Regions from separate parts of the Halomonas sp. DP4Y7-1 genome, predicted to be linked through region 1. Evidence: predicted binding sites of a transcription regulator. Region 1 holds the regulator's gene; the other holds the start of a gene.

Region 1 (7,648 bases):
CCCACCGATGGCGATCGCGACCGCCTGCTGACCCTGAGCCATACCCGTAATGGGCAATATGTTGGCACCCTGGAGCGCAACCTTCGCTACCGCTGGTACCTGCAGCTCCAGCCATGGATCGACGACGGCAGCGGCGATGATGCTGCATGGCGCTTGACCGGCGAGGCCGAATTCCCGCGAGACGGCACCATTCACCTGACGCCAGGTCTGTGATGCCGGCTACCGATACTCCGCGGTCCTGCTACCACTGCGGCGCCACGGTGGAAGCAGGAGCCCCCTGGTCGATCACCATCGATCAGCAAGCGCACCCCCTGTGCTGTCCCGGATGCGAAGCCGTGGCTCACGCCATTGTCGACGGTGGCCTCGATAGCTACTACCGCTTTCGCACCGCCATGCCTGAGCGTCCCTCGGCCACGCCCGCGGACGCCGAACGCTACCAGGTCTTCGATGACCCCGGCCTGCAAGCCCGATTCGTGCGCCAGCGCGACGGGCATCAGGTCGCCACCCTGGCGGTGGACGGCATCACCTGCGCCGCCTGCGCCTGGTTGATCGAGCATCGCCTGAACGCTCTCGATGGTCTGGCCAGCAGCGCCGTCAATCTGTCACAACATCGCCTGCAGGTGAGCTGGGACCCGAGCCAGCTGACGCTGTCACGCATTCTTGCCGAGATGGCGGCCATCGGTTACCCCTCGCAACCCTACGAACCCGATCAGGCTCAACTGCGTCTCAAGCACCAGTCGCGCCAGATGGTTCGCCGCTTGATAGTGGCAGCGGTAGGCATGATGCAGGTGCTGATGTTCTCGATCCCCCACTACGTTGACAGCGGGGACCTCAGCGCCGATTTCGACCAGCTGTTTGCCTGGCTATCACTGGCGCTGACGACGCCTGTCGTGCTGTATGCCGCTCAACCGTTCTTCCTTGGCGCCTTGCGGGACGTACGCTCGCGCATACTCGGCATGGATGTACCCGTCTCCCTGGCCATCGGTGGCGCCTACCTGGCGAGCTGCTGGTCGGTGGTCAGCCAATCGGGAGATCGCTACTTCGATTCGGTCAGCATGTTCACCTTCTTCCTGCTGTTCGGTCGCTATCTGGAATCCCGCGCCCGCGCCCACTACGGGCGCCAGGGCAACGTTCTGGCCAGCGCCTTGCCCAGCGCTGCAGTGCGCGTCGAGGCCAATGGCGACGAACGAGTCATTCCCGCCAGCAAGCTCGAACCGGGTGATCGCGTGCGCGTCAGTCCTGGCTCACTGATTCCGGCTGACGGTGTCCTGACATCAGGCGTGGCACAGATCGACGAATCGCTGCTGACCGGTGAGTCGCTGCCCTCACTACGACGACAGGGCGATATCGTTCACGCTGGCACGCTATGCATCGACAGCCCGGTGGAGCTCGACGTCCTGCGTGTCGGGGACGCGACCCGCGCAGCGGGCATCCTCGACCTTACCGACCGAGCCTTTGCCCATCGCCCGCGTATCGCCAAGGTGGCAGAGCAGGTGTCTCACCGCTTTGTCCTGAATCTGCTGATCATCACCACGCTGGTCGCCATGGCCTGGTGGTGGATCGACCCCAGTCGCAGCCTGTGGGTCACCCTGTCGGTACTTGTCGTCACCTGTCCCTGCGCCTTGGCACTGGCCACGCCTACCGCCTTGACCGTCGCCCACGGGCGTCTGCGTCGCGCCGGCGTGCTGGTCGCTCGCGCCGATGCGCTGGAAACCCTGGCCCGCCTCGACCGCATCATCTTTGACAAGACCGGCACCTTGACTCGAGGTCAGCTGCGCCTGGCCGAGCACCGACGCCTCACGGCAGACTGCCTTGCAGGCATCGACCCTCGTCAGCTGGCCGCTGCGTTGGAAGTCGGCTCGGAGCACCCGGTCGCCCATGCCTTCCGGCCCTGGCGCGACGCCCGAGTCACGGCCAGCGACATTCGCAACGTGCCCGGTCAGGGCGTGGAAGGTTACGTGGCTGGGCAGTGTTGGCGCCTTGGGCGCCCGGACTTTGCCCTGGCCAGCCAGCACCCCCTCGACGTACCAGGCGACGGCCTGTGGCTGCTGCTGGCATGCGAGGGGCAGGCTGTCGCCTGGTTCCAGCTACACGACCAGCCCCGCACAGACGCCGCCATGACCCTTGCGGCTATCCGCGACGCGGGTATCGAGATCGAGATCCTGTCCGGCGATCGCCCCGGCAACGTTCAGCCACTGGCCGATCAGCTGGGGGTAGCGCAGTGGCACGGCAATGCCAGTCCCGAGGACAAGCTCACATTGGTCCGCAAGCGTCAGCAAGCGGGAGAGGTCGTTGCCATGGTGGGAGATGGCATCAACGATGTGCCCGTTCTGGCCGGGGCGGATCTCGCCATTGCCGTTGCTGGCGCCAGTGACCTGACCCGCACTCGCGCCGACCTGATCTTGCTCGGCGAGCCGCTGGAGCGTATCGTCCAGGCTATCCATAGCGCACGCCAGACGCGCCGCATCATTCGCCAGAACCTCGCCTGGTCAGTGCTCTACAACGTCGTCGCGCTGCCCGCCGCCGCGTTGGGCTTCGTGCCTCCGTGGCTCGCCGCCATCGGCATGTCGATCAGCTCGCTGCTGGTCATAGGCAATGCCCTTCGCCTGAGACGCGCGGCGCCGCCATCACCCTCACGTCTTGCCGTAGCGGCGCATGCTCAATGAACATTCTCTATCTGTTGATACCGCTGTCGCTGATCCTGTTGAGTCTGGCGGTATGGGCGTTTTTCTGGGCGGTCCGCAACGATCAATTCGACGATCTGGAGGGTCCTGCCTATCGCATCCTGTTCGAGGACGAAGACCCGCCGACATCGAACCCATCCAGAAAGCCGGCAAAAGAGACACCGGTCGATGACACAACAGCCGACGAACATGATTCCACGCCACCCCCTGGATCCTGAGCAGAACGCATGAACCCAGTAGGTCTAGACCTGCCGCCCGCGATGGCGGCTTTTGTCTTCGGGCTGCTTGGCGGAGCACATTGCATCGGCATGTGCGGCGGTATAATGAGCGCCCTGACCTTTGCCATTCCCCCGAGCATGCGCCACCCTGTTCGTGTAGGAATTTTACTACTTGGCTACAACTCGGGACGTCTGTTCAGCTACTGCCTGGCAGGCGCTATGGTCGCAAGCCTAGGCTCTGTGGTGGCGCTGGCACCGGGCATGCGGGACCTGCTGCAGGTGGTTGCCAGCCTGATGCTGATCACGATGGCGCTTTACATTGCCAACCTGTGGAAAGGGCTACGCTGGCTGGAGGCATTGGGCCAGCGCCTGTGGAGGTACCTGGAGCCAGCAGGACGTCGCCTGTTGCCAGTGGTCAAGCTACCTCAGGCGGTTGCACTCGGGGCCATCTGGGGCTGGCTGCCCTGTGGCCTGGTGTATTCCATGCTGGCATGGAGCATGGCCATCGCAGACCCTGCCCGTGGAGCACTACTCATGCTCTGCTTTGGCCTGGGGACGCTACCGGCACTGGTGACAACAGGGATTGCTGCGCGTCAGCTGCAGAGTTTGCTGGCACACTCTGCCACACGATTTATGGCAGCGGGCATGATTGTCGGTTTAGCTGTGTGGAATATCCTACAAATTGTAGGAAATTGACGATTATCATATCGCCGCCAGATTATTGAGGCAAAAGAGGTATATGCACCTTTGGCCTAATATCTGTGTGTAGAATAGCGACAATAGCATGCAGCAAGGGAAAGCCAGTTTCCTACATGCTTTGCTCATCATGAACCCCAGACCCACAGGAGCTGCGAATGAGTCCATCGGCCCAAGATCGACGGCGCCCCATGCTACATGAGACTCGTTGCGAGTCCTGCAGCTTGAGCTCCCTGTGCCTTCCGTTGTCGCTGGAGACCGCTGACCTCGAGCGCTTCGATTCCATTATCCGCCGTCATCCTCCGATCAAGAAGGGCACTCGCCTGGTCGAGCAGGGAGATCGCTTCACCAGCGTCTTCGCGGTTCGCTCCGGCAGCCTCAAGCAGATCACCACCGAAGGTAGTGGCGAAGCGCAGTTGACCAACTTCTTCTTGCCCAGTGAGCTGGTCGGCCTGGACGGCATCGACGATGGCAGATATCCCGGCAGCGTGGTGGCACTCGAGACCACGACCGTATGCGAGATTCCCTTCGATCGCCTTGACGCCCTGACCCAGACGCTGCCGGAACTACGCGCGCAACTGTTCCGCACCCTCAGCAAGGAGCTGCGCGAAGATCGACGCATGATGCAGCTGCTGTCGCGCAAGACCGCTGACCAACGACTGGCCTGCTTCTTCCTCGGACTGTCGGACCGTTTCCGCCGCCGCGGCTACTCGCCGTTCAGCTTCCGCCTGTCCATGTCCCGGGCAGATATCGGCAACCACCTGGGACTAGCCGTCGAAACGGTCAGCCGCATTCTGGGGCGCTTTCAACAGCAGGACCTAGTGGCGGTCTCTGGACGGGAGGTCAATATCCTGGACCTCGCCTCACTGTCGAACCTGGCTGACACCGACGCCAGCTGATCCGCGGCGCTGACAGGGCCTGGGGCCGACAGCGACCGATAGACGTCGTGCCACGCCACGAGCCCAGCCCCCCTAGGTAGGGCGACGATATACCGACTCCATCAACAAGAGAGGCCGCATCCCAGGATGCGGCCTCTTGCTATCTTATCGGGACGAGCGTTCAGGCATTGAAGAGGGCCACTGCGTGATGTGGCCCTAGCTCGCTTCGCGCTTCAGCAGTGCCTTTTCAGCAAGGCTTGTTCAGGCGAGCTTAGTCGGCGTCAACGATATCAATACGCCGAGCCTGGCGATGCGCCTGCACGGCCTCCAGACCTTCAAAGTCGAACAGCTCGCGGTCTGCCAGCTGCGAGGGTGCCACGTTGGTCACGGCCTTGAACATGCTCTCCAGGCGCCCTGGGTGCTTGGCCTCCCACTCTGCCAGCATTTCCTTCACCACCTGGCGCTGCAGGTTGGGCTGCGAACCGCAGAGGTTGCAGGGAATGATCGGAAAGGCCATGGCATCGCTGTAGGCCTGGATGTCCGCCTCGCGGCAGTACGCCAGCGGCCGGATGACAATGTTCTTGCCATCATCGGACAGCAGCTTGGGCGGCATGGCCTTGAGACTTCCCCCGAAGAACATGTTGAGGAACAGCGTCTCGAGAATATCCTCGCGGTGGTGTCCCAGGGCAATCTTGGTCGCACCGATCTCTTCCGCAAAACCGTACAGCGACCCTCGGCGCAGTCGCGAGCACAGCGCGCAGGTGGTCTTGCCCTCGGGGGTCTTTTCCTTCACCACCGAGTAGGTGTCACGCTCGAGGATGTGGTAGTCCACGCCAATGCTGTCCAGGTAGTCCGGTAGCACGTGCTCGGGAAAGCCGGGCTGCTTCTGGTCGAGGTTGACCGCCACCAGGGAGAAGTTCACCGGCGCATTGCGCTGCAGGCTGCGAAGAATCTCGAGCATGGTGTAGCTGTCCTTGCCGCCGGACAGGCATACCATGACCTTGTCGCCTTCCTGAATCATGCCGTAATCGATGATGGCGTTGCCGGTCTGACGCCGCAGACGCTTCTGCAGCTTGTTGAACTCGCGCTTGGCCTTGGCCTGGGCGCGCTCGTCGTCAGCTGCCGGGGACGCGGCATCACGACGGTCGAGGACACGGGGATCAAACAGGGAGGCGGAAGCGGGCTGAGCAGACATGGGCAGGGCACATCACGGCTGAAAATGAAGACCCGCTAGTCTATCACTCACGTCCGCCACAGGCGAAGAAGTCAGCAACCACTCACCCCTGCGATTACGCTGGTTCACAACCGCGTGTCCTGGGCCAAGGTGCTTTTGACTAGCCGCCCTGTGACTAGCCGCCCTGTGACTAGCCGCCCTGTGACTAGCCGCCCTGTGAAGAGAGGACCTGTGACAAGACGACCTGTGGCTAGACGACTTGTAGTGCCAGCAGATAGCGCGCCACCACACCAAGCAACAGCAGCAAGATGCCGAAGCGTTGCCAGGCGTGCTCACTCACCGTCAGCGTCAGACGCTTCTCCCAGAACTTGACCATCCCCCACAGGTCACGGGTGCGGCGATAGTACTGGCAGTAAGCCACCATCACAGCCAACAGGCCAAGCGATAGCAAGGTCGGCTCAAGCAACATCATCAGACCATGAAGGCTCATGCAAAGATCTCCCCATTACGGTGACTACGGCACCTGACACGCCGCTCGTCCCAGGTCACGCGTCGTGACAGCGGCGTGGATGGAATCATCGGGACGACTCGGCCAGCGCGTCGGCGTCCAGCCGCAAATGCATCAGTGCCGTAGTGACGGCATCACCCAATGCGGTATGCCGTCCCATGATCGGCACTCCCAGGCGCTCTGCCAATTGTTCGAAAGTCGGCTGCAGCTCAAGTTCGGGGTGGCTGCGCCGCATCCGCTTGCGGTACTGCTGCGCCACATCGATGGTGGCGTTAGGCAACGAGAAGCCAAACTCCGCCTTGAGATAGCGATCGAGCATGGCCAGGTCAAAGTCGATGCACCACCCCACCAGCGGACGGTTGCCGATGAATTCCAGCAGCGTCTCGAGGGCATCACGCACCGGCATTCCCCCCTCAAGATCGACCCCACGCAGGCGGTGAATCTTGATGGAATCACCATCCAGGCTGGCCGGGGGCTCCAGGCGCAGATCAAGCGACTCGCTGGTCAACACGCGCCCATCGTGGATCCGCACTGCCGCAATCGACACCAGTTCGGCGCGACGCGTATCCAGGCCGGTGGTCTCGCAGTCGATGGACACCAACTCATCACCGGTGTAGGGATTGAACAGCCAGGCAAAATCGCCATCGGCTTGACGACGGCGGTCGGCCGCACGTCTGATCGCTCGCAGCATGGGGTACTCTCCTAAACGAAACCACTGACGCCAGGTCAGTTTTCCCTGAGGCGATGCCTCGACGCTCATGCATACTCCAGGTGATAACGATGGGACAGACTGCCCTTGAACTCCTTCACCAGATGAAGTGCCTCCCGCAACAGGTCACGCTCCAGGGAGTTGAGGGACTGCACCACCACGTTGTCGCTGGCCAGGAGATCATCGCGCTGGCACCTGAGCTGGGCCTTGAGCCTCAGCTCACTGAACAGTGACAGCGCCTCACCGAGGTCTTCCGCCACCTCTGCATCGAGGCGACCGAGCCTAGCCAGAGCGGACAGGCGATCGTGGGTCGAGGTCTCGCGCAGGCCAGCATCCAGCGCCATGGTGCGAACCCCATGAACGATCGGGAAGATGCCCCCTTTCTTGATGTCGATGCCGTGTGCGGGCTTCTTGAGCGAGCCGAACAGCGTCAATGGCGTAGAGAACCGCAGTACCGCGCGGGCCAGATGGGTCAGCAACAGCGCGTTGCCCCTGGTCTCCTCGATCAACACATCACGCAGGCGGTCCACCAACGCCATGTCACCTGCCACGCCAGCGACATCCACCAGAATCGCCAGGCTCATCAAGCTATTGCCATCCGGTTCCGCGACCCATCGCCGAATACGCCCGCGCCACTGCTCCAGCGTTCCTGTCCATTGGGGATTGGACACCATGATATTGCCGGGGCAGCGCGGATAGCCCAGGTCCATCAGCACCTCGGTAAAACGACGACTGTCCGCGGCCAGGTCCGGCCACTCGAGGTCGTCCGGGAGAATCAGCG
Region 2 (7,648 bases), on a different contig from region 1:
CCCACGCCGTACTGGCAAGGCTCGAGGAAGATGTCGATAGCGAGATGACGACCCATTGGCTGGACGTCTGCTGCCTGCGCCTGGCCAATGACCTATCACGTCATTGCCTGGCAGGCGATAGCGCGGCGATCGATGCCAGTCTGCACCGATTCAGGCTGACCACGGGCCTGGCCGATGAGACGCAGCTGGTGCTGACCCGCCAGCTCGACGACGCCATGGGCACCCTCCCCGGCTTCCTGGCTGCCCTGTTGTCACCGGAAGCGGACATTGAACGCCTGCTGCTCGCCGGGAAACAGCAGCTGCATGGACTGACGCTCCACCTGGTCGAACAGCTGCATCATCGTGAAACCCAGCTGACCGCGCTCAAGCGTGACAACGAGGCCCTGGACGTAAAGGCGACCACGGATGCGCTGACGGGACTTGCCAACCGAGCCGCCCTGGAACAGCGCCTCGGCACCATGCTGCATGAGGCCTACTCCACGAGTCGTCCGCTGTCGCTTCTGTTTATCGATCTTGACCACTTCAAGAAGCTGAATGACCAGTATGGCCACCGCATCGGCGATATCGTGCTGGTCAACGTAGCCGCCACGCTGCGCGATGCCGTCAGGGCCAACGACCTTGCCGCGCGCTACGGAGGCGAAGAGTTCGTGATCGCCCTCGCAGGCACGCCAGCGTCCGGCGCACTTGAGGTCGCACGACGCATCGAGCAATGGCTGGCCCGACAACCGATGGCCAGCGTGGAACAGCGGCCGCTGCAGGTCACCGCATCGATCGGCGTGGCGCAGTGGCTACCCGAGATGCCGCGCACCGATGCAGCGGCTCTGATCGCCGCAGCCGACAAGCAGATGTACGGTGCCAAGGCATCAGGGCGCGCCCGCATCCAGCACGACAGCGAGGCCAGAGACCAGGGGGTCGAGGAACAGCTCTGACGTCACAGGCGAGCCTCGACACGCTCGAGGATCTGGGCGCTGACCTTGCTGACCAGCGGCTTGGCGGCTCGGTTGACCGCCTTCTCGAGAAGGCGATTGCGTATCCGATAGTCGATGGCCAGGCTGACCCGGGTGCCCTCTTCCACGCGCTCAAGGTCATAGCGCCCTTCATTGCTGACCCCATCGACCGATTGCCACGCCAGCCGGTACGGTGCCGACTTCTCGGTCACCTGAACATCGAAGGTCCAGTCCATCGCCACCGCGTGAACGTGCCAGCGGTAACGATCATCTCCCAAGGCTTCGATCGAGGTGATCAGGTCGGAGTAGTCGGCGAAGTCCTCGACGTTCTCGAGCAGGGCGAACACCCGCTCCGGTGGCGCGGCGAGAACAGCGCTATGTTCAATGGTGGCCATGGCAGCATCCTGAGCCAGAAAGTCCCGGCGCCCGCTCAACCCGTGGCGCCACTTGAGCCCGAGGCTTTGTCCGAAAAGTCGACGAGCGAAGGTTAGACAAGGCAAAAATCGGTGAGAAAGCGCAGTTTACGAGGTGTAAATGAGCATTTTAAGTTGATTTTTAACGCCGTATCACCAAGCGCAGGCACTTTTCGTACAAACCCCAGCATCAGGGTTGTACGTCTTCCTGTAAAGATACGGCGCCCTGGCGAGCAGCGGGAAGATCCCTCAGCAGCAGCCCAAAGCCAAGCGCCTCCTGGCTGCGCGCCGCAGCGCTCAATGACTCGCCCTCCAACGCCAGGCGCACGCGGTGCCCGTCGCCAGGCGCCACCTCCAGGGGACGACCGCTGGACGACATCATTGCCTTTAGGGTAAAGCGCCGATTGCCGGTCGGCAGCATCAACTCCACCCCATCCCCGACTTCGAAGCGGTTCTTGACGGCCACCTCGAGCCACCCTTCACGCTCCATGCCCAGCACCTCTCCCACAAACTGCTGGTGCACGCCAATCGAGTGCCCACGCTCGTAGTTCTGATACTCGTCGTGCACGTGACGGCGGTAGAAGCCTTCTGTATAGCCGCGATTGGCGAGGTTCTCGAGCTCATCCATCAGTCGCCTGTCGAACGGCCGTCCCGCCACGGCATCGTCGATGGCACGGCGATAGACCTGGGCGGTGCGGGCAACGTAATAGGGAGACTTGGTGCGCCCTTCGATCTTCAGCGAGCTGACGCCCATCTCGACTAGCCTTGCCACGTGCTGGACCGCTCGCAAGTCCTTGGAATTCATGATGTAACTGCCGTGCTCGTCCTCATGGACCGGCATCAGCTCCCCCGAGCGCTGCGGGTCCTCGATCAACACCGACGGTTGAGCGCTGGTGGGTACCAGGTCACCACAGTCATCCGTGGTGGCCGCGTGAGTCTGGTACTGCCAGCGACAGGCGTTGGTGCAGGTCCCCTGGTTGGGGTCTCGGCGATTGAAGTAACCGGACAACAGGCAGCGGCCTGAGTAGGCGATGCACAGCGCCCCGTGAACAAAGGTCTCGATGTCGAGACTCGGACACTCGGCGCGAATCTCGGCGATTTCCTCGAGGGACAGCTCCCGTGACAGGATGATCCGGGATATCCCCTGGGCCTGCCAGAACCGGGCCGCCGCGTGGTTGACCACGTTGGCCTGCACCGACAGGTGGATGGGCTGTTCGGGCCAGCGCTCCCGCACCATCATGATCAGGCCTGGATCGGACATGATCAGCGCGTCGGGTGACGCCTCGACAATCGGCGCCATGTCGTCGAGGTAGGTTCGCAGCTTGGCGTTATGCGGGGCGATGTTGGACGCCACGTAAAAGCGTTTGCCCCGGCTGCGGGCGTGTTCGATACCACGCAGCAGATTATCCAAGCCAAAGTCGTTGTTGCGCACCCGCAGCGAATAGCGGGGCTGACCCGCGTAGACCGCATCCGCTCCGTAGGCAAAGGCGAAACGCATATGGCGATAGGTGCCGGCCGGGGACAGCAGTTCAGGGGCATGCATGGTGGCGATTCTCATCAGGGATAATGGTCAAGGCAACACGGCGGTGCCTATGTCTAGCCAGGCCTGGCTGGACATCCTGGTTCCTTCTAAAGCTCAGACACCACAGCTCAGACGCCGCAGTGCGGGCCCGGCAGCATGCCATGCCAGGGAACGTGCGATATTGACGAGGCGCAAATGATCGGCATCAAAGGTGCCTGGCCTTGTTCCCCACCTTTCGGTACCCTATGCGGCGCCACTGGCAGGCGCTGGCGAGAGACTGCTCCAGCGCTGGCGTGTCTCGCTGACACTTGAGCCGCCTATGCACTTAAGCGACTTAAGCGACTTAAGCATTTAAGCCACTCAAGTCAGGCAGCGACATTGCCCATGGCATCTAGCCGGACCGGACCCCGGCCCCTGGCGACAGCGAGTCGCCTCCCCCAAATTCTCCGACTCGAGATATTCAGCATGAGCCCTACTCCCGCCACCACCGTGGTGATCTACTCCGGTGGCATGGATTCCTATACCGTTCTTCATCGCGCCCTTCGCGAGGGCCTCAAGGTACATGCCCTGTCCTTCGACTACGGGCAGCGTCACGCCCGTGAACTCGAGGTGGCGCGGCAGGTGTGCCAGGAATTGAAAATTCCCCATCAAGTGGTCGACATCACCGCCATCCACGGCTTGATCGACAACTCCGCCTTGACCAATGCGGCCCGCGCCATGCCCGACGGGGACTACGCCGAGGACAACCTGAGTGCCACAGTGGTCCCGAACCGCAACATGGTGCTGCTATCACTGGCCATCGCCAAGGCGGTGAATATTGGCGCCAGCCGCGTGGACTACGGGGCTCATGGTGGTGATCACGTGCTCTACCCAGACTGTCGCCCGGAATTCGTGCACAAGATGAACGACGTGGCCGCCATCGCCAACTTCTCCCCGGTGGCCATACACGCGCCCTACCTCAATGCCAGCAAGAGCGACATCCTCGCCGATGGGCTTGCCATGGGCCTGGACTACCGCCACACCTGGACCTGCTACGAGGGACGCCCACTGGCCTGTGGCCGCTGCGGCAGCTGCCGTGAGCGCCTAGCCGCCTTCGCGGCCCAGGGAGTCACGGATCCGCTGGCCTATGCTGCAGCAGCAGACGCCCAACCGGCAGTCGGAGCCACGCAGGATGTATAGCGTCAAGGAAGCCTTCTATACCTTGCAGGGCGAAGGCGTACAGGCCGGGCGGGCCAGCGTGTTCTGTCGCTTTACTGGCTGCAACCTGTGGTCCGGTCGTGAGCAGGACCGCGCGAGCGCACAATGCCACTTCTGCGATACCGATTTCGTCGGCACGGACGGTCAGAACGGTGGGAAATTTTCCACTGCAGAGGCGCTGACCGCTCACCTCGCCTCACTCTGGCCCCACAGCGATTCCCGGGTCATTCCCTACGTGGTGTTTACCGGAGGGGAGCCCTTGCTGCAGCTCGACACACCGCTGATCGAGGCCATGCACAGGGCGGGCTTCGAGATCGGCGTCGAAACCAACGGCACGCTTCCGGCCCCGGAGGGCATCGACTGGCTGTGCGTCAGTCCCAAGGGCGCCGCCCCGCTGGCGCAGCGCCATGGTGACGAGCTGAAGCTGGTCTTTCCCCAGGCCGAGGCGCCGCCGGAGGCCTTCGAAGCGATGCAGTTCGATCACTTTCTGCTGCAGCCAATGGACACCTCGCTGGTCGCCAGCGATGCCCCTGCCACGCCACTGCAAGCCACCGTCGCCCACTGCATGGCTCATCCACGCTGGCGGCTGTCACTGCAAACCCACAAGATCGCAGGAATCGACTGATGGCACTCTTTGTTCGACGACTGACGCACCTCGACGTGTCGCTGTGGTGCCCGGACCGTGGTCTGATCGGGGCCAGCTGGCAAGTGGATGCCACCCTCGACGGTGAATTGGGTGAGGATGGCATGCTGTTTGACTTCGGCGAGGTCAAGCCATGGATCAAGTCACGCCTTGATAGCGGTGCCGACCATACACTGCTGGTGCCTACGCAAGCTCCGGGGGTAGAGGTCAGTGAGTGCCGTGAGGGACTGTGTGTGCGTACCTCATCGCCCTACCCCATGGAAGTCCGCGGCCCACGACAGGCGTTTACCCTGTTGCCCTGGCCACGAATCAACAAGACTGCCATGGCCGAGCATCTGTCGCGCCAACTGCTGCGCCATCCGCCAGAGCGGGTCGAGCACATCGAGCTATGCCTGAGCGATGAGTCAATTGACGGCGCCGCCTATACCTACAGCCACGGCCTCAGGCGCCACGCCGGGAACTGTCAGCGCATTGCCCACGGCCATCGTTCGCGGCTCGAGATCATCCAGCGCGGCAGTCGCCAGCCTGGACTTGAGGAGCACTATGCACGCTGGCTGGATGACAGCTACCTGGTGGACGAGCATGACTTGGTCTGCGTAGAAGGTGACGCCCTGGTCAGCGCCTATCAGGCACCCCAGGGGCGCTTCCAGCTGCGGCTGCCCCGGGAACGCTGCCGCTGCCTGCCTGGCGCGACCACCGTCGAACGAATCGCCATGTGGCTGGCCGAACACATTGCACGGGACACGGGTATTGATACCTGGGTGCGCGCCTACGAGGGCGTGGACAAGGGTGCCACCGCCACGGCCCAGGCCCCCCACTGATCATGACGATGAGGTCCACGGACAAGCTGATTGCCGTCGCCGCGGCGGCATCACCAGCGACAGAAGCCCAGGCATCTGGCCACCTCGGCTGTCGGCCGGGGTGTGGCGCCTGTTGCATCGCCCCGTCGATCAGCTCGCCGATACCGGGCATGCCTGAGGGAAAACCGGCCGGCGTGCGCTGCGTCCAGCTCGACAACGATCACCTGTGCAAGCTGTTTGGTTCGCCCGAACGCCCAGCGGTATGCGCACGCTTCGACTTTGATGCCGACCTCTGCGGAACCCATCGCGATGAAGCGCTTGATCGCATCACGGCGCTGGAGCAGATGACGTGAGCAGCACCCCCTCCGCCACACTACAGGTCGACTCACGCCCTGCTCTATGACGACAAGACCCCAACAGGTTAGCCTGTCGGGGTCTTGGCCACTGGGCCCTGCTACTGGGGCCCTTGAGACGTTTCGAAAAAAGCGTCACGGCCCTCCAGAACACTAGCGCTCGTGATGGGCAGATCAGGCTCCGCTAGTCTGCGATACTCGCCGATCCAGCAAGGCGCGCCAGCGAATCAGCACCGGGGCATCGCTCAGCGAGACCTGGGCCAACAGCTGACGGAACTCATCGTGGGCGGCATCATCATTGCCGTCGACGTGGCTCAACCAGAGTTCCAGCGCACAGAGCTGCTGATGCAGGTTGCCGTCGCGCTTGGCCTGCTGTCTCGCCAGCTCGGCCAAGGTGCGCACCGAGTCGAGATCACGGCCGATCTGGCGCCTCACCCGCGCCAACTGAATGGCCAGCTCCGGAACGAACAGGGTCGCGCGTTCTCTGGCCAGCAGCAGGCACTGGTCGAGATAGTCCTCGGCCTGTTCCAGTTCACCCATGGCCAGGCAGGCGTCCACATACCAGAAGTTGGGACGCTGGCAAGGATCTCGCCCAGTGATCTCGGCCAGTTCCTCGTGGGCGGCCTGAAGCTGTTGCAAGCCGTCACGGCTGCCCGCCAGCGCACGCTGCCAGCCAACCACCGCCCGCGAGGACACCTGCCACAGGTGCAGATCGGAGCTTCCGGTCAACTCGAACGCGCGCTGCGCGCGATGGGCAGCCTCGTGCACATGGCCCAGCTGGCGGTACAAGGCGGCGGCGTACATCAATGCCATCGCCAGGCTACCGGGGTGATGAATCTCTTCCGCCAGTCGAATCGCGGACTCCACGTGTCGCTCAGCCCGCTGATAGTCACCCCTCAGGCACAGCGTCCAGCCCTGGAAGCAGGCCGCCGCCACCTGAGGATGATCGGAGAACGGCAGCCACTCGATCATCATCGGGTTATTGAGCGGATCCAGTTCCTCGAGGTGGTCATAGGCCTGACGAATGCGCCCCGCCCAATACTCGCAATTGGCGCCGGCGTAGTCTGCCAGCCGCTGATAGCGGGGATCCTCCAGCCGCACCGCCAGATCGTTCAGACGTGACGCCAGCAGGAAGGCATCGGCATGGGCGTTGCGCTGACTGCAGCCCACCCATAGCCCCCACTTGACCAGGAAGGCTTGCTCGAGATCGTCCTCGTCCTCAAGATCCGTGGTGCACTCGGTCAGAAGCTCCCTGGCCTTGACGAAACTCTCGTGGGCAGTGGGAGAACCGTGTCCCTCCAGTGCAAAGGCGGCTTGACCTCGGACCGTCAGCAGGCTGATTTCTCGCTCGGCCTGTCGTTCGACCTGACGCAGGCTCGCGAGTCCCGCATCGGCCATCTTCAGTGCCGTGCGATTGGCGCTGACCTTGAGGGCCTCTCGTGCCGCCAGTTCGAAGTAGCGAGCACCCCGCGCGTAATGTCCGCTGCGCCGCAAGTGCATCGCGAAATCGCCGGGGTGGCGGCTGATCCACATCGGGAAGCGTTCTTCGATCAACTGCACGACGCGGCGATGCATGTCGACTCGCACATCCCGGGGACAGGATAGATAGGCGGCTTCGTGGAGCAGCTGATGGGTAAACTGATACTGCTTTGCGCCCGCTTCACCGTCAGCGATCTCGATGATCTCCAGCCGGCGCATTTCCTCCAGCGCCTTGCCCAGACGATCGGGCTCCCAACCGCTACATTCGGCCAGAAAGTCGAAACGGAAGTTACG

Evidence for each region. The regulator FNR, encoded in region 1, switches genes on or off when oxygen is low (the NO sensors DNR and NnrR bind a similar motif). The targets are predictions, from matches to a motif close to TTGATNTANATCAA.
Region 2: a site for FNR is predicted at 3,078-3,091, ahead of yegQ (tRNA 5-hydroxyuridine modification protein YegQ). Genes of this name have one in related genera too.

The regions. Positions count from the first base shown of each region.
Region 1 covers NZ_JAHVKS010000002.1:353,330-360,977, forward strand. Annotated here, with positions in the region: gene KUV72_RS05165 (FixH family protein) at 1-213, shown strand, start outside; gene KUV72_RS05170 (heavy metal translocating P-type ATPase) at 213-2,666, shown strand; gene ccoS (cbb3-type cytochrome oxidase assembly protein CcoS) at 2,663-2,902, shown strand; gene KUV72_RS05180 (sulfite exporter TauE/SafE family protein) at 2,912-3,598, shown strand; gene fnr (fumarate/nitrate reduction transcriptional regulator Fnr) at 3,757-4,497, shown strand; gene ttcA (tRNA 2-thiocytidine(32) synthetase TtcA) at 4,748-5,671, opposite strand; gene KUV72_RS05195 (hypothetical protein) at 5,901-6,140, opposite strand; gene KUV72_RS05200 (3'-5' exonuclease) at 6,226-6,918, opposite strand; gene KUV72_RS05205 (DUF294 nucleotidyltransferase-like domain-containing protein) at 6,915-7,648, opposite strand, start outside.
Region 2 covers NZ_JAHVKS010000012.1:66,921-74,568, reverse strand. Annotated here, with positions in the region: gene KUV72_RS18650 (GGDEF domain-containing protein) at 1-929, shown strand, start outside; gene KUV72_RS18645 (SRPBCC family protein) at 932-1,342, opposite strand; gene yegQ (tRNA 5-hydroxyuridine modification protein YegQ) at 1,551-2,903, opposite strand; gene queC (7-cyano-7-deazaguanine synthase QueC) at 3,348-4,061, shown strand; gene queE (7-carboxy-7-deazaguanine synthase) at 4,054-4,704, shown strand; gene KUV72_RS18625 (6-carboxytetrahydropterin synthase) at 4,704-5,543, shown strand; gene KUV72_RS18620 (YkgJ family cysteine cluster protein) at 5,552-5,875, shown strand; gene KUV72_RS18615 (AAA family ATPase) at 6,050-7,648, opposite strand, start outside.